2 regions of the Akkermansia sp. BCRC 18949 genome follow, and region 2 is predicted to be linked to the other one. Evidence: riboswitches for the same ligand, from Rfam matches in the RefSeq annotation. Region 2 holds a riboswitch; the other holds the start of a gene.
The links. A riboswitch is a leader RNA that binds a small molecule or an ion and turns the genes downstream of it on or off. The one in region 2 is predicted to bind cobalamin.

Region 1: linked by a shared signal. The riboswitch ahead of P8A25_RS04880 (sirohydrochlorin cobaltochelatase) and the one ahead of P8A25_RS08225 (autotransporter domain-containing protein) in region 2 are both predicted to bind cobalamin.

The regions. Positions count from the first base shown of each region.
Region 1 covers NZ_CP123619.1:1,180,712-1,188,561, reverse strand. Annotated here, with positions in the region: gene P8A25_RS04905 (hypothetical protein) at 1-222, opposite strand, end outside; gene P8A25_RS04900 (hypothetical protein) at 332-1,186, opposite strand; gene P8A25_RS04895 (N-acetyltransferase) at 1,380-1,880, shown strand; gene P8A25_RS04890 (TlpA disulfide reductase family protein) at 2,045-3,058, shown strand; gene P8A25_RS04885 (TfoX/Sxy family protein) at 3,080-3,475, opposite strand; cobalamin riboswitch at 3,754-3,959, shown strand; gene P8A25_RS04880 (sirohydrochlorin cobaltochelatase) at 3,969-4,934, shown strand; gene cobI (precorrin-2 C(20)-methyltransferase) at 4,936-5,643, shown strand; gene P8A25_RS04870 (hypothetical protein) at 5,640-6,878, shown strand; gene P8A25_RS04865 (precorrin-8X methylmutase) at 6,885-7,547, shown strand; gene cbiD (cobalt-precorrin-5B (C(1))-methyltransferase CbiD) at 7,581-7,850, shown strand, end outside.
Region 2 covers NZ_CP123619.1:1,952,045-1,959,894, forward strand. Annotated here, with positions in the region: gene cobS (adenosylcobinamide-GDP ribazoletransferase) at 1-184, shown strand, start outside; gene cbiR (cobamide remodeling phosphodiesterase CbiR) at 181-996, shown strand; gene P8A25_RS08215 (bifunctional adenosylcobinamide kinase/adenosylcobinamide-phosphate guanylyltransferase) at 971-1,558, shown strand; gene P8A25_RS08220 (acyltransferase family protein) at 1,566-2,576, opposite strand; cobalamin riboswitch at 2,731-2,869, shown strand; gene P8A25_RS08225 (autotransporter domain-containing protein) at 2,973-6,863, shown strand; tRNA gene P8A25_RS08230 (tRNA-Leu) at 6,999-7,081, shown strand; gene P8A25_RS08235 (polysaccharide pyruvyl transferase family protein) at 7,722-7,850, opposite strand, start outside.

The sequences.
Region 1 (7,850 bases), 770 kb from region 2:
CTTGCGGTAGCGGTAGGTCCACAAGACGCCGTTTTTCATGGTCACCACGTCGGAGGGCTGGCCCAGCGCGTCGTAAACGTCCGCCTTGGAGGATTTTCCCGGCGCCAGCCTGCCGTATACTTCCGGGGACGCCACGGATTTGTTGCCGTATGTGACGGAACAGGCGGCCAGGGCCAGGCAAAGGGCTCCCAGGAAGGGCAAGAGGACATAACGCATCTGCATGGGGGAAAGGTACGTGGCCCGGATTCCAAGTCAATGCCGCAGCCCATCATTTCCCGTGGATGCACCGGAAAGGCCGCCCCGGGAAGAAGCTCCCGCCCGGAGGCCCCCCCTACTTCTCGCCGAAGTCATATTTCTCCGTCTTCCACAGGAACATGCGCCGGTACAGGTGGTATTCCGTCACGCAGAGGACGGGCATGCCGATGATTCCGATGAACGGCAGCAGGCGGAACAGATGGCGGCACAGGAAGAGCACCACCATCAGGAAGCTTTCCCTGAATACGGTCATGTACAGGGAATACGGGTTGATGAGCGTCCTCTTGTACAGGGAGGAGGCCAGCAGCGGCCCCAGGATGGGAATGATGCCCAGCACGACCACGGCCGCAAAGGTCCAGCCCCTGCGGCGCCCAACATACGCATCATACTGGTCCACGGATTGTTCCCCCTGGAGCACCGCCTTTCCGCAGGAGGGGCAGCGCTGGTTCAGCGTAGGCTCATGGAGCGGCTGGCCGCAGTAGAAGCACCGCCGGTAGCTGCGGAGGACTTCCTCATGCCTTTTCCACCCGGTGGACGGAATCACGGTGCGCAGCCTGGAATAACCAATCCAGTTCAGGGCGCGGGGTTTGGGATTGGGCGTGCCGCACTTGGGGCAGTGCAGGCCGCACGGGTACATCATGGTGCCGCATTTGGAGCAGAAAATGCGGTGGTCGTATTCCCGGCGGCGGCAAAAAAGGTAGTAGGCCCCCAGGGCCAGCCCGCCCAGGAGGCCCAGCGCGATCACCACCCACGGATACAGCAGAGAGTAGGCCACCAGGTATTCCGTCCAGGAGTGGTCGGACTGGTGCATGAGGGATTCCGGGCCGATGGGGTTCTGCGCCACGTCCGGAAGGCCGCTCACATATTTTTCACCCATGTCCCTCAGCGGCCCCGCGGGGAGCCATTGTTGTATGGGAATGGGTTCTCTCATGATTTGGCATGCATGCAGGGTTCACAATACAGACAGGATTTCCCCCCGGTTTCCGTCAAAAAAGCCTGTGTCATCCAGCATACGGCGTCCCCGGCGGAATAGGGAGGGGAAAGTGGGCCATGGACGGAAAATTCCGCCGGGAACGTGGAAGAGGCCCTTTTCATCCGGGGCTTTTCCGTGTAATATTCCCGCCATGCCAACACTCCGCCAAGCCGCCAAGGACGACATCATGCTGATTCATGAACTGGCCCTCCAGGCTTTTCCGGCCACTTACCGGGACCTCCTTTCCCAGGAGCAGATGGATTTCATGATGGACTGGATGTATTCCCCCGCCAATCTGGAGAAGCAGATGGAGGAAGGGCACGTGTATTTCATCGCCTCCCATCAGGGGGAGGACTGCGGCTACCTGTCCGTCCAGCCGGAAGGCCCCGGCGTCTTCCACTTGCAGAAAATTTATGTTCTGCCCGGTTTCCAGGGCCTGCACATCGGCAGCTACCTGTTCCGCCAGGCCGTCAGCTACATCAGGAGCATTCATCCGGAACCGTGCCTGATGCGCCTGAACGTCAACCGCTACAACACCCGCGCGGTGGAGTTTTACCAGCGCATGGGCATGCGGGAACTGGAACGCGGGGATTTCCACATAGGCCACGGCTATTACATGACGGATTACATCATGGGGCTGGATATTGCCTGAAGCGTTTTTCCCACGGGAACGGGCCGCCGGGCGTCCCCGGACCGGAAGTGCACAGCCCGTCGAAACAGAACAGGCGGGACAGCCGAGGAAACAACCGGAGAAGGCAGCGCGGGGCGCGAGCTTCCTTCTTGACACTCAATGCGGGATTCTGCATCATCCATCCTATGAAAACCTTTACTGCCCTCATTCTGTCCGGCTCCATTGCCGCCATGACGGCCCCGGCTTTCCTCCACGCGGCGGACAACGGGAACGGCGCCAAAGTCACCTACCCATCCTTTGACGAAGGCAGCCACCTCCACGGGCCGAGAATCAAGGCTTCCGACCTGAAGGGGAAGGTGGTGTTTTTTGAATACTGGGGCATCAACTGCCCTCCCTGCATCGCCAGCATGCCGCATTTGCAGGAATTACAGGACAAATTCCAGTCCAAGGGTTTCACCGTGGTTGGCAGCCACCGCCAGGGGCTGACCCCCAGGGTGAAGCAGTTCCTGGAGGAAAAGAAGATTACCTTCCCCGTCTATCAGGGGCTGGATATTCCGGCGGCCTCCTGCCCGGGAGGCCTGCCGCATGCGGTGCTGATCGGGGCCAACGGAAAGGTGGTGGCCAAGGGGCATCCCACCCAGCTTTACGACCTGGTGAAAAAGGAGGTGATGAAGGTGGAACGCGGCCTTCCCATCCTGGAAGGCGTGGAGCTGGACAAGTACAAGTCCCTGGCCAAGACAGTCGTTTCCAACGGCAGCAACATCGAGTCCAAGATCACGCCCCTGCGGAAGAAAACAGATGACGAGGAGGCCCAGGCCGTCTGCGCCGCTTTTGACGAATGGCTGGGAGACGCCAAGGACATGGTGCAGGCCCAGATCCAGTCCAACCCGCTGGAAGCGGTGACGGCCATCACGCGCCTCAAGACGGCGGTCCCCTCCGTCAAGGAGTTTGACGAACCGCTGGCGACTCTGAAGGCGAACAAGGACCTGCCGAAGCTGGCCGACCTCAACAAGAAGATTTCCGCCCTGGAGCAGCGCAAGGCGAAAGGGAGAAAGGTTTCCGAATCCGACCTCAAATCCCTGACGCAGGCCGTGGACAAATTCGCGGAGTCCGACAATGAAGCCACGCAGACCGTTGCGGGCAATCTGAAAAAGAGCCTTTCTTCCCTGGCTGTGCCAGAGGCTCCGGAAGATAAATAAGCCTTTCAGCCGAACGGCATTTCATCCGGAACAAACAGGCGTTAACGGACGCCTGTTTCTTTTTTCTCCGGAAGCTTTTTTCTTCTTCCCGGATAAGACATCCGGAGCGGAGAGAACGGAACAGGTTGCCCGGACAAAGGAGGAGAGAGTCCGGTCATCGTCCAGTTCCGTCATCAGGAAATGCGGCCTGGCGCCGGGATAGGGACTGCCCTGCTCCTGCTGCGGAAGCAGCTTCAGGCCCGGCTCCGTGATTTTGACAAATAATTGGTTGTCACATACCAGGCCGAAATATTTCCGGTCACAGTACAGGCCGTATTCCCCAAACATTTTTTTGAAGGAAATGTCCCCGGCATGCCGGAGCTGGAAACAGATATATTCTACAACATTCGGGGAAGAAGCCATGCTCCATGTTCTCATACCTGCCCCGCCTTCTGCAAGCAGCAAACTCCGGCCTGCGGCCCACCGGATTGGAAAGCCCCGGCACGGTACGGAATGGGCCGCTTCCTCCCTCTCTTTTCCGCCGGGATTTCTGCACCCCGGAATGCCCCGTCTTCCACCGCTTCCGCATCCGGAACCCTGCATTTTTTCCAAGAGCAGGCGCAGGAACGGCCAAAAGGCGGTTTTTACCCGTCCACGCACATTTTTTCCCAGCCTCCGGAAATTCGGCGGCGTTCTAATAAACATTGACAGTGACGGCTAAAAACGCCATTAAACACGCCGAAGCAACGGGGAATTCCGTGAGAACCGGAAACAGTCGCGCTGCGGTATCGGGTTACAAACCCTCAAGGAACGCTTTTCCGCCAGCGTTCCGGTCAGCCAGTCCTCCCATTCCGGAGGGTGAAGGCGAGGGGGAGGTTGGAGACCCGGAGTCCGAATATCCTTGCTTCGGTTCACCATACCTCATCAACGCATGATTGAAGCATCCTCTTACGTGCCGGGGGCATTCCTGCCCCTTTCCTCCGTTTTTCTTGCAGGACTCACCCTGTTTTCCCTGCCCGTGCTTTCCGCCGCCCCATGCAGGGAGGAAGCGTCCCCCGCCCCGGCGGAACAGGCGGCGCCGTCACGGCAGGAAGGGCTTCTTCTCGTGGCCTTCGGGACCAGCCACCAGGACGCTACCGTCTCCTACAAGGAGCTGGAGAAGGACATGCTGGCCCATTATGCCCCGGACCGCCTGAAGTGGAGCTACACTTCAAGCATTATCCGCAAGAAGCTTGCCGGACGCGGAACCCCCGTTCCCTCCGTGGAGGAAAATCTGGAACAGATGGCCCGCAAAGGCATACGCACATTGCGCGTCCAGTCCCTCCACATCGCCCCCGGCGAGGAGTTTTCCCGGATGGAGAGGCAGATCGTCAGTTTCCTGGCGCGCCATCCGGACAGCTTTGACCACGTGTTCATCGGCCGCCCCCTGCTGGAAAGCGAACGGGACAGGAACGAGGCCATCACGGCCCTTCTGGAGCATTTCCCCGCGGAACGGAAGAAGGATGAAGCCATCCTGCTCATGGGGCACGGCCAGCAGGAAGGACGCTGCGACATGGTGCTTTCCGACTTCGCCCGCGAGCTGAACGACCGAGACAGCCTGGCGTTTTTCGCCACCGTGGAAGGAACGCGGGGGGTGGCCCCCATTCTGGAACAGCTTAAAAAGTCCGGCGCCAAGACCGTCTGGCTGGCCCCCTTCATGCTGGTGGCCGGAGACCACGCCAAGAACGACCTGGGCGGGGATGAGGAGGATTCCTGGGCTTCCATGCTCAGGAAGGAGGGCTTCACCGTCAAGACCCACCTGCGTGGGCTGGGGGAAAACCCGGGCATCCGCGCCGTTTTTTCCCGCCATGCCCGGACCACGGAGGACGACCTCATGATCCCCAAACAAGCGCATTGACATGGCCAGCCCTGGAAAGTTCTACGGGGTAGGCATCGGCCCCGGAAATCCGGAATACCTCACGCTCAAGGCCGTCAACGTCTTCCGCTCCGTGGACGTGGTGTTTACGGTGACCGGACCCAACAGCGATTTCAGCATTTCCGAAGCGGTGGTGCGTTCCGTGGGCGGCGTGAAGGCAGAGTTCCGCAAGCTGGTTTTCAGCATGTCCCGCGACGCGAGAACCAGGCAGGAGCAGATTGAAAAGAATACGGCCATTATTGAGGGAGTTCTTTCCCGCGGCCTGGACTGCGCCTTTGCCACGCTGGGAGACGCCATGACCTACAGCACCTTCGGCTATATTCTGAGCCTCCTGCTCAGCCGGAATCCCGGCCTGCACGCGGAAGTGGTGCCGGGCGTCACCTCCTTCTGCACCCTGGCGGCCCGCAGCCGCCAAATACTGGTGGAAAACGGGGAACGGCTCCGGGTCATTCCCGCCTTCAAGCCGGAGATGGCGGATTCCCTGGAGTTCCCGCCCGGAACCACCACCGTTCTCATGAAGACCTACCGCAGCCGCGCGCGCCTGATGGAGCGCATCCGGCGGGAAAAGGACATCCGCGTCATTTACGGGGAAAGGCTCGGCATGCCCGACGAGTTTATTACGGACGACATCCACGTCATTGACGCAAGGCCGGAAGAATACCTTTCCCTGATGTTCGTCAAGAAGGCATGAACGGCACCAGGCACTCCCGCACCTATCCCTGGCGCCGGCCCCTCCGCTGGCTCTGGCTGGCGCTGGCCCTGGCAGCCTCCGGAGTCATGGTGGTCCACATGCCCGCCGGCATGGGCGCCGGGGGATCGGGAAAAGCCCGCACAGCCATGAAGCCTGCCGGGGAATCCACCCGGGAAACGCAGGCGGGAGGGGAAAAGACGGAAGCCGCCGCTTCCAGCCCTGCCCCGCCGCCCAAAAAGAGCCATCATTCCCGGAACACCCAGGTTCCGGAGACAGGCGCGGGAAAAATTCTGGCGCGCCTTCCTCAGATTGGCAGCCTGATCGGCCTGGTGGCCGTGGCGGCCTTCATCGGCGGCATTGCTGAAATCTTCCGCTGGCATCTTGCCCTGGGCAAGCTGTTCGGCGGACTGGCCCGCTGGGCCCACCTGCCGGAAATCATCAGCCTGTCCATCCCCACGGCGCTTTATTCCAATGCCGCCGCCAACGGCATGCTGGTGAGCAGCCACGCGGAAGGCAAAATTACTCATTCCAACCTGATTGCGGGCGGCATGGTGAACAGCTACCTTTCCTACGTCTCCCACTCCCTGCGGGTGGCGTATCCGGTCATCGGCGCGGTGGGGCTGCCCGCCATCTGCTACTTCGGGTGGCAGATGGGCTTCGGCTTCCTGTTCATAGCGGCCGTGCTGTTCCTCCACCGCAGGAAGAGCCCCGCCGCCGCGCCGGATTCCGGGAATGCCGGCGCCGTGGCCGCCGCAGGGCACGCCTCCCCGGAATGGCGCACATCCCTGCGCCAGACGTGCCTGCGGGTGCTGGCGCTTGTTTTCCGGATGCTCTGCCTGACGGTCCCCCTGATGATCGGCGTGGAATGGCTGATGAAAAACGGCCTGTTTTCCTGGTGGGAGGAACATGTGCCGGACTGGGTGAACCGCATTTTTCCCGCGGAGCTCATGAGCATCGTCGCCGCGCAGATGGGCGGCCTGGTCCAGGCCGCAGGGGTGGCCGCCAACCTCCGCAGCCACGGCATGGTCACCTCCTCCCAGATTCTGCTGGCCATGCTGGTAGCCAGCGCCATCGGCAACCCCATCCGCGCCCTGCGGCGCAACCTTCCCTCCGCCATGGGCATCTTCCCCACGCGGGACGCCCTGACCATCGTGGTGGTCATGCAGCTTTCCCGCATGATCGGGGCCATCCTTCTTATTGCCCTGACGGGACTTTTCATCCACTATACCCACTGACTTCTCATGACCTCTGAATTTAACATCCGCTGGGACATGCCCCCCGCCGCCATTGAGGCGGAGAGCTTTGCCGCCATTGAACGGGAGTTCTACGGCTGGGAAGAGCTGCCGCCTGCCGAATGGAAGGTCATGCGGCGGCTCATCCACACCACGGCGGACCTTTCCATCGGCGAGGGGCTGGCGTTCCGCCATGATCCCATTCCCTCCGCCCTGGAGGCGCTCCGCAGGCACTGCCCCATCTTTTGCGATTCCAACATGATCCGCGCCGGACTTTCCGTGGAACGGCTGAGGCGCGCCCATCCCGGCTACGCACGGGAGGACATCCACTGCCATATTTCCGATGCCGACATTGCGGAACAGGCCAAATCCACAGGCAGGACGCGCGCCATCTGCGCCGCGGAAAAAGCGCGCCCCATCCTGGACGGAGCCATCGTCCTCATCGGGAACGCTCCCCTTTCCCTGGCCCGCATCGCCCGGTACGCGCTGGAGGAAGGCATCAGGCCCGCCCTGATCGTAGGCATGCCGGTGGGCTTCGTCAACGTCGTGGAATCCAAGCTGCTGACCGGAACGTGCCCCGTCCCGCAGATTGTCCTGGACGGGCGGCGCGGCGGGAGCGCCCTGGCCGTGACCACCCTGCACGCCATTCTGGAAAACCTGCCCGCCTCCTAAGTTTTCCGCATTCCAAAAAGCCGTCCCCCATCCATGTCCGCCCCCCTCCGCCAGCCGCTCCGGAAAGGATTTTCCACAGGAGCCAATGCCGCCGCCGCCATCACGGCCGCATGGAAAACGCTGAACGGGGAAGAAATCAACGGACCGCTTCCCCTGCTTTTCCCGGACGGGGAGACGAGAACGCTTCCGCTGGCAGACTGCGCGCCGGGGTTCGCCCGCATCGTCAAGGACGGCGGGGACGACCCGGACTGCACCCATGGAGCCGTGCTGGAAGCGCGCGTAAGCGCAGCCGTGCCGGAGCAG
Region 2 (7,850 bases):
CACCTTGGCTGCCTGCGCGCTGGCAGGGTGGCACGGGCTGTACGCCCTGCTCACGGCCCTGGCCGGTTCCACGGCCCTGCTCCTGTATGCCCGCCGCCGCCTGGGAGGCGTCACCGGGGACGTGTTCGGTTGCACCGTGGAATGCACGGAATGGCTCGTCCTGCTCACCTTCTGCACCTTATGAAAACTCCGCACAAATGCCGCGTCCCGGGCCTCAACATCAGCTGCACCTCCTTCATCATCCCGGACTACTACGTCCCCGCCATCAGGGAATGCGTCCATTACGCGGATGACATCGCCCTGCTCCTGCTGGAAGCCGGAGACCACGGGGAGGGACTCATTACCCCGGCGGAAATCCGGGAGCTGGCCGGAATCGCCGCGGACGCCGGGGTCAAGTGGAACGTCCACCTGCCCACGGACGGCGGCTTCGCCACGGAGGAATCAGGGCGCCGCTACACGGAAAACATCATCCGCGCCATTGACCTGACCCGGGAACTGGAGCCCCACACGTGGGTCATGCACGTGGTTACGGACCACATTCCCGGCCCGGACATGCGCCCCCATCTTACGGAGCGTGAAACGGAACGCATCCTCCGCAGCCTGGAGCAAATCACGCCCCATCTGCCCGCTCCGGAATGCCTGGCCCTGGAAAACCTGGAACGCCACCCGACCGACTACCTGGACAAGCTGGTCTCCGCCACGCCCCATTCCCGCTGCTTTGACATAGGCCATGTCTGGAAGGAAGGCCTGCGGCCGGAAGAACTGCTGCCGCTCTGGCTGCCGGACATACGCATGTGCCACCTGCACGGGCTGGAAAAACGGGACCACAAATCCCTGCACCACATGGCCGCCGCCACGCTGGACGCCATCCTCCACCCCATGTGGGACATCCGTTTCTCCCCCCTCATCACTCTGGAAGTCTTCAGCCTGGACGACTTTCTGAACTCCCACCAGGCCATGCTGGAATCCCATGAACGCTACATCTCCAAACACTGACGCCAATCCTGCACGCATGACGCTCGTCCTGGGCGGCATCAGAAGCGGCAAAAGCCAATACGCCGAACAGATAGCCGCCGGATTCGGGGAAAAAATCCTGTACGTCGCCACGGCGGAGGTGTGGCCCGGAGCCGGATCCATGGAATACCGCGTGCGCAAGCACCGGGAACGGCGCCCGGCAAGCTGGCTTACGCTGGAATGCCCCCGCCATGTGGCCGCCGCCGTCCGGGAATCCGGCCTGCTGGATCAGGTGGACGGCGTCATTCTGGAATGCGTAACCCTGCTCACCTCCAATACCCTGTACGCCCAGAAGGACCCTACGGACTACGAACCATTCCAGGAAGCGCTGATTGAGGAAATAGAGGCCTTGAAGGAACTTATCCCCCAATCCCCCGTGCCCTGGGTTCTGGTCTCCTCTGAAACCGGCATGGGCATCAGCCAGGCGGACGCGGAAACGCGCCACTACTGCGACGGGCTTGGCATCGCCAACCAGCTTCTAGCCAAAAGCGCGGACGAAGTTTACTTCATGGTTGCGGGGCTTCCCGTAACCGTAAAAAAATAGCAGACGGTCAATTCTTCAGCGCAATATACTTCAACACTGCCGGACACATCCGCGCCAGTAAAAAGTACAGTCCGCTCAGAGCCAGAAAAACAAGGGGTACGGCCATTCCCCATATCCAGAAGCTTCCCCTTGGAAAACCGAGCCTGAGCATGCCCTCATAAACCAGGGCATGCGCGGCATATACAAAAAAGACGGAGGGAGCCAAACGGGCGCAGAAAGAGGAGATTCCCGGAAAATACCGCATCATCAAGAAGGCGCAGGATGCCAGCCACAGCACGCCCATGCACAAGGATAACGCAGACTCCTGAACGGTGCTGTACATTTCCCATATAAAAATAACGGGAAACACCATCAGCACGTACAGCCACGCTTTACCGACTGCATTCTTCAACTCTTCAAGGGAATAACGGCACAAAAACATGCCAAGGGCAAATGCTCCAAAACCCCTGGGATGGATAACGCAGAAAACCTTGTCCATGTATTCGAAGGACAAGTAAAGGGAATTGCTCGTACTGAAAAGCACCAGGGAGGCCATGGACAGAATGAGCAGACAGGCCCGCGGCATCCGGAATAACGCTCCTGAAACCAGCACAAACACCATTAAATCCCGCAAAAACCATAAAACAGTTCCCAAAGGAGGGCGCCCTATTCCCAGACCGGTCATCCATTTTACAATGTCCGCGGGAAACCCGAACAAGGCCATGGAAACGAAAATCCAAAACAAATAGGCACACAGAATCAGAAACGCTTTTCTCCAGTTAAGCCAGGGCACCGGGGCCAGGCTGCCCCCATACTTCCGGGCCAGGAAGTAACCCGCCGCCATGAAAAAGAAAAATACGCCCGCACGTGTTGCATACACAGTGAAGCCATGAGAAGCGGGAGTATGCTGGATCATGATAAGCAACATGGCCAGCACACGGATAATATCTACCCACGGGTCACGGCACTTCTCCGTCAGTTTCCTTCCCCGGACGATGCCCGGCGCATGTGAAGGAGAGTTCGTTAACGCTTCATACATATGCCAAATACAATAACGAACATCCGGGGCGCCATGATAGCATGGCCGTCCTTCATGGCAATACGAAACAGGGAGCCAAACGCAAGAAAAAGTTCCAATTGACAGGGTCCGGAGGATATGTTAGGCATGCCATGCCTCCCTCACCAACCGGAGGCGCTTCCGGGAAGCCCGTGGTACGGGCAGGAAATAGATGGGGAATCCGGTGTGAATCCGGAGCGGTACCGCCACTGTATATTGCACGGCTTAAAAACCTGCAATGAGCCAGATCGCCAGCCCCGAAGTATTTTATGAACCGCCGGCGAGTATTCCGGCATTCAGACCATACACATGCATTCATCCAACACGCTCCGCTTGAACGGAGCAGACTATGATGGTCCGGCCTCCTTGAAGTCCGGAATGTTCAACACTCCTGAAAAAACACCGTGCCACGCCAGGCACCGGATGCAGGCTGTGGCTATGACCCTGGCCTGCCTCGGCATGCTGGGAACGGTCCATGCCCAGGATACTGCCAGGGAAGACCTGGCCGGCGCTTATGACGCCACTGTAGCCAGAACCGCCTCAGATGCGGCCCTGGGAACGGTCTCCGCCACATTCAACGTGACAGGCTCCAGCAACGTGCGCGGAATCTGGGGAAAATCAGGCACCCTCAGCATTGGCGCGATTGCCGGGGATGCCGTATTCAACGTCTCCTCCACGGCAAACAACGCCTTCGGCATTGACACCTCCTCCGGAGTCAATGTGGACATCGGCACCCTGGCAGGAACATTCAACATCTCCGCAGCCAGAACGAATGCCACCGGCATCCGGAGCTACGGGAAAATACTCTCCATCGGAACGATCACGGAAGACGCCCTCATCTCCATCACGGCCAATTTCTCCTCCAACGGCATTTACGCCTATCAGGGGCGCCTGGACATTGGAACGATGGCCGGCAAAATCTCCGTGGACCTGGGAACAGGAAACTATGCGAGGGGACTGTATGCCTACGGAAACACCATGGACTACCAGGGCCCGCGCTACAAGGACGTCAACATCGGCACCTTTTCCTCCACCGGCAGCATTTCCGCGGCGACGGCCGGCGGCTACGGAGCCAGAGGCATCCAGTCCAACTACGGGCAGGTGAACATTACCCGGCTGGACGGTCAAATCACCGCAGCCTCCGGTTCCAATGATGAAAGCGAGGACTTTTCCGCCATCGGCATTGAAGCCAGGGAAAACATCACGCTGGGCGACATGGGAGCAACGGGAAGCGTTACCGCCACGACCAACGGCATGGACGCCTACGGCCTCTTCGCCGGAGAAGAAGGGGGTTACCAGACCCATTCCAATATTACCATCGGCAATGTGGGCGGCGCCATCCGGGCGGAAGCCATGGCCGGAACGGCCGCCGGGGCACGTTCCACGGGCTCCTTGTCCGTGGGAAACGTCAGCGGTTTCATCTCCGCCTCCTCCACGGGAGCTGCGGAAGCCTACGGGCTGCTGGCGGAATTCTCCCTGACCACCGGCACTATCAACGGAACCGTCAGCGCGGCAACTGCCGGCAGCACGGCGGCGGCCCTGATGGGAGGAGCCGGCATCACGACGACCATCGGTTCCACCGGCGTCATTGAAGCAACGGCGACGGGGAACGAAGCAACGGGGTATGCCCTGTACAGCGGGTCCAATACGGGTTCCGGCTTCTCCACGGAAAACACGGCGGACAACGTCACCGTCCACGCCGGAGCTTCCATCAGCGGCATCTGGGAACTGGGCGGCTCCGGAGCGGAAGGCTCCGTGGATACCATTACGCTGCTGTCCGGAACGGAAGCCGCTCCGGGACTGTTTGACTATACGGTGCGGACAACCGTCAACACCAGCAAGTCCGATACGGCCACCCACCATTCCTCCGTCACGCTCAACGTGGGCAGTGCGGAAAACAAGGCAAACTGGACCATTTCCACGGAAAAAGCCGCCGGGCTGCTCAACCGGTTCAACGTGGGCCACGGCTCTGCCGTCACCTTGACCGGGAACTCCCAGATACTCCGTGACGGGGCCGTCGTCAACAACCAGGGCTCCATCTCCGGCAGCGGCACGCTCACCATTGCGGAAGGCATGACGCTGCTCAACGGGACCCTGGTGCAGAATGCGGCGGGAACGGCCCTGGAAGTGGGCTTTGACGGCCTGAACGTAAATCTGGACCTGGCGCAAAACGCCACGGTAGGCGCCACGGTGCTCAACGCCACGGATTCCGCCTGGGTCGTCACGCTGGACCAGATCAAGAACGGCATCACCGCCATGTACGGAGCCAGGGTGGACAACTTCCAACTGGAAAACTACCGCATGAGCTACCGCCTCCAGGGCCAGGTATTCCTGGGTGAAGGCGCCCCCATCGTCGTCAACCCCGGAGAAAGCATCCATGTGGGGGAAGGCTCCAAGGTCATCATCGGGGAAAACCTGCCTGAGCACGGCATCGTGCTGGAAGGCGGGGAGGCTGACTTGAGCCAGTCGGACGCCGTCATTTCCTCCGGAGCCGTCAGCGGCGTTTCCGGACAACTGACGCTGGCGGGCAAGGATGAAAAGGAACAGACCCTGAACTGGGAACACTCCGGCACGGCAGGCTACAGCGCCTCCGCCGCCGACGGAGGCGCCTTCGCGAACCTCAACGTCACGGCACAGGATGTGAAGGTTGTCGCCAGGGGTTCCTATGCGGCGGAAAACGTCGTCATCAGCAACAACGCCACCCTCGTTCTGGACGGCAGGGACGCCAGTCTGGGCGTGGAAGGCGGGAGCATCCGCCTGGGTGAGGCATTCGCCCATCCGGCTAATCCGGGGCATCTGGTGCTGAACGGCTCCACTGTTCTATCCGGCGTGGAAACCAACAGCGGTTCCACCGTCTCCGGTTCCGGCGCCTTCAAGGGAGAGGTTACCTATTACGGCAGTGAAATCGTGATCGGCTCCGGCTCCTCCGCAGGCTACCACAACTATGAAGGCGGCCTGAACGCGTGGGGGGGAGTGCAGGAACTCACGTTCATCGTGAACGGAACGGCGGCGGCGGACGCCACCCATACCGGAGCGGACACCTATTCCCAAATGAACGTCTCTTCCTCCTACCATGTGGATGGAGCGCACGTCAATGTGGTCATTGGAGACAACCTGCTTTTCAGCAAGGAACAAAGCTTCTCCCTCTCCCTGGTCAACCTGGACCCCGATACGGTCATTGATCCGGACGGATCCCTGTGGGACCTCACCGGCATCGACCCCACGCTGAAGGGCCGCACGGACCTGGTCACGGATACCGGCTTCACGGTTTCCGACGACGGCCTGCACCTGATTTTCAGCGGCAAGGTCAACATCAACGCCGTGAAGGCCCTGCGCGGAGAGGAAGCCTACCGCATCGCCAACACGCTGTGGTCCTCCGTCCGGGTGGTGGACAGCTTCGCCCATACGGCGGCTTCCCAACTGGACTTCCGCGGACCGGGAGCGCGCAACATCTGGTTCTCCGGGCTGGGGGACTTCATGAACGTCTCCTCCGCCACGGGAGCCTCCGGCTTTGACTACAAGGGCGGCGGCTATGCCGTGGGCATGGACTACGCCTGGACGAAAAACTGGATATCCGGCGCGGCCTTCGGCCAGACCTTCGGTTCCTTCCACTCCGCGGACAAGCAGTTCAAGGCGGACCAGGACGGCCTGATGCTGGCGCTCTACCAGCGCTACCACCGCGACCTGCGCCGTGGAAACAGCGTGGACATTGACGGCTACTTCACCTACGGCCGCATGGACAACGATGCGGACAGCACGCTGGGCGGCAGACCCGCCACCGCCTCCTGGAACGATGACGTGTACGGCTTCGGCCTGAAGGGAACCTGGAACATCCGCCTGAACAGCACGGATGTGCTGAAACCCTTCGCAGGCATTGAATTCCTGCACGGCTCCCAGGGTTCCTTCGGGGAGCATTCCGGTTCCGGCACCGCCTGGTACCAGGACGGCTCCGTGCAGAACTGGAGCATCCCCGCCGGCGTCACCTGGCAGAAGCAGATCGCCGTCGGCAGGGGCCAGTACCTGCTGCCGCAGATGACGGTTGCCTACGCCGGAGACGTCTCCCGCCGCAACGCTTCCGTGAAAACGGACGCCTTCGGCACGCCCTTCCGGGTAGACGGCGTCCATCCGGGACGCCACGCCCTGATCGTCCATGCGGGGCTGAACTGGGTCATTTCCAGCGCCTGGAGCGCCGGAGCCTTCTACCATCTGGAACAGAGGGAACACATGACCAACCAGAGCGTTAACGCCACCGTGCGCTATTCGTTCTAAACGTTCTTCCCATTCGGAAACATTCCGGAGGGAATCCACCGCGGATTCCCTCCGTTTTTTCGGCAGGCTTCCCACATTCCACAGGAAATTCTTGACTCCACAGCCCTCTTGCCGCTTAATTCCTCCACTTCACGTGCCGTCGTGGCGGAATGGTAGACGCGCTCGACTCAAAATCGAGTTCCAAAAGAGTGTGGGTTCGAGTCCCACCGGCGGTACCAATAAATAAACCCTGAAAGCTTAATGCTTTCAGGGTTTTCTTTTATCAGTTAACAGCTCTCGGCTAAGAAGCAGAAAACTGAATGCAATAATTTCCAGAAGAAACACTCGTGTGTTTATATAGATATAATTTCTGAAACTTTTTCCGGAACACTATATCTATAAATAAAATCATCAGTAATTACATACTTTATATTAAAAATTATTCTACTGTAATTTTCCAATATTCGCCCTCGCGATGTAATTTTACAAGCAACAAATGAACTAGTCTTTCTGCTTCCCTGCAAAAATCTCCTACAATATCGTCATGGGATTCTCCTTGTTGAAGATGCCACCAATGGTATTCCATTTCCGGAATCAATCCAAATTCATCCACCCCTGTATAGTTTATTACAAATATATTATGAAAAACACTGACTAGAATACATAGTCAGCGTTTTTATCTAAGTTATTCACCTTCAAATGAAAATAGAATGACGAAAATATTTTGAAATAATATGGTTAGTCAAGTATGTAGGTCCCATAATTATAATAGACGAGAGTAAGTTCCTCATCACAATATTCGCTACTCCACTGCATAGGTTGAATCACATCTCCTGTCCATGCCTTTTCCCTGGAGGGGAGCTTATGGACGGAAACAGACTATTTGCGGACAAGGGAAAATATCTCGGGAAAAAGTACGGAAAGTTCAGAGTGAGGAAGGAGATTCGCTCTTGGATGATCGGACAGGGATTGACGATAAACTCCGGAAAGTTTTCCGTAGTTGTTGTC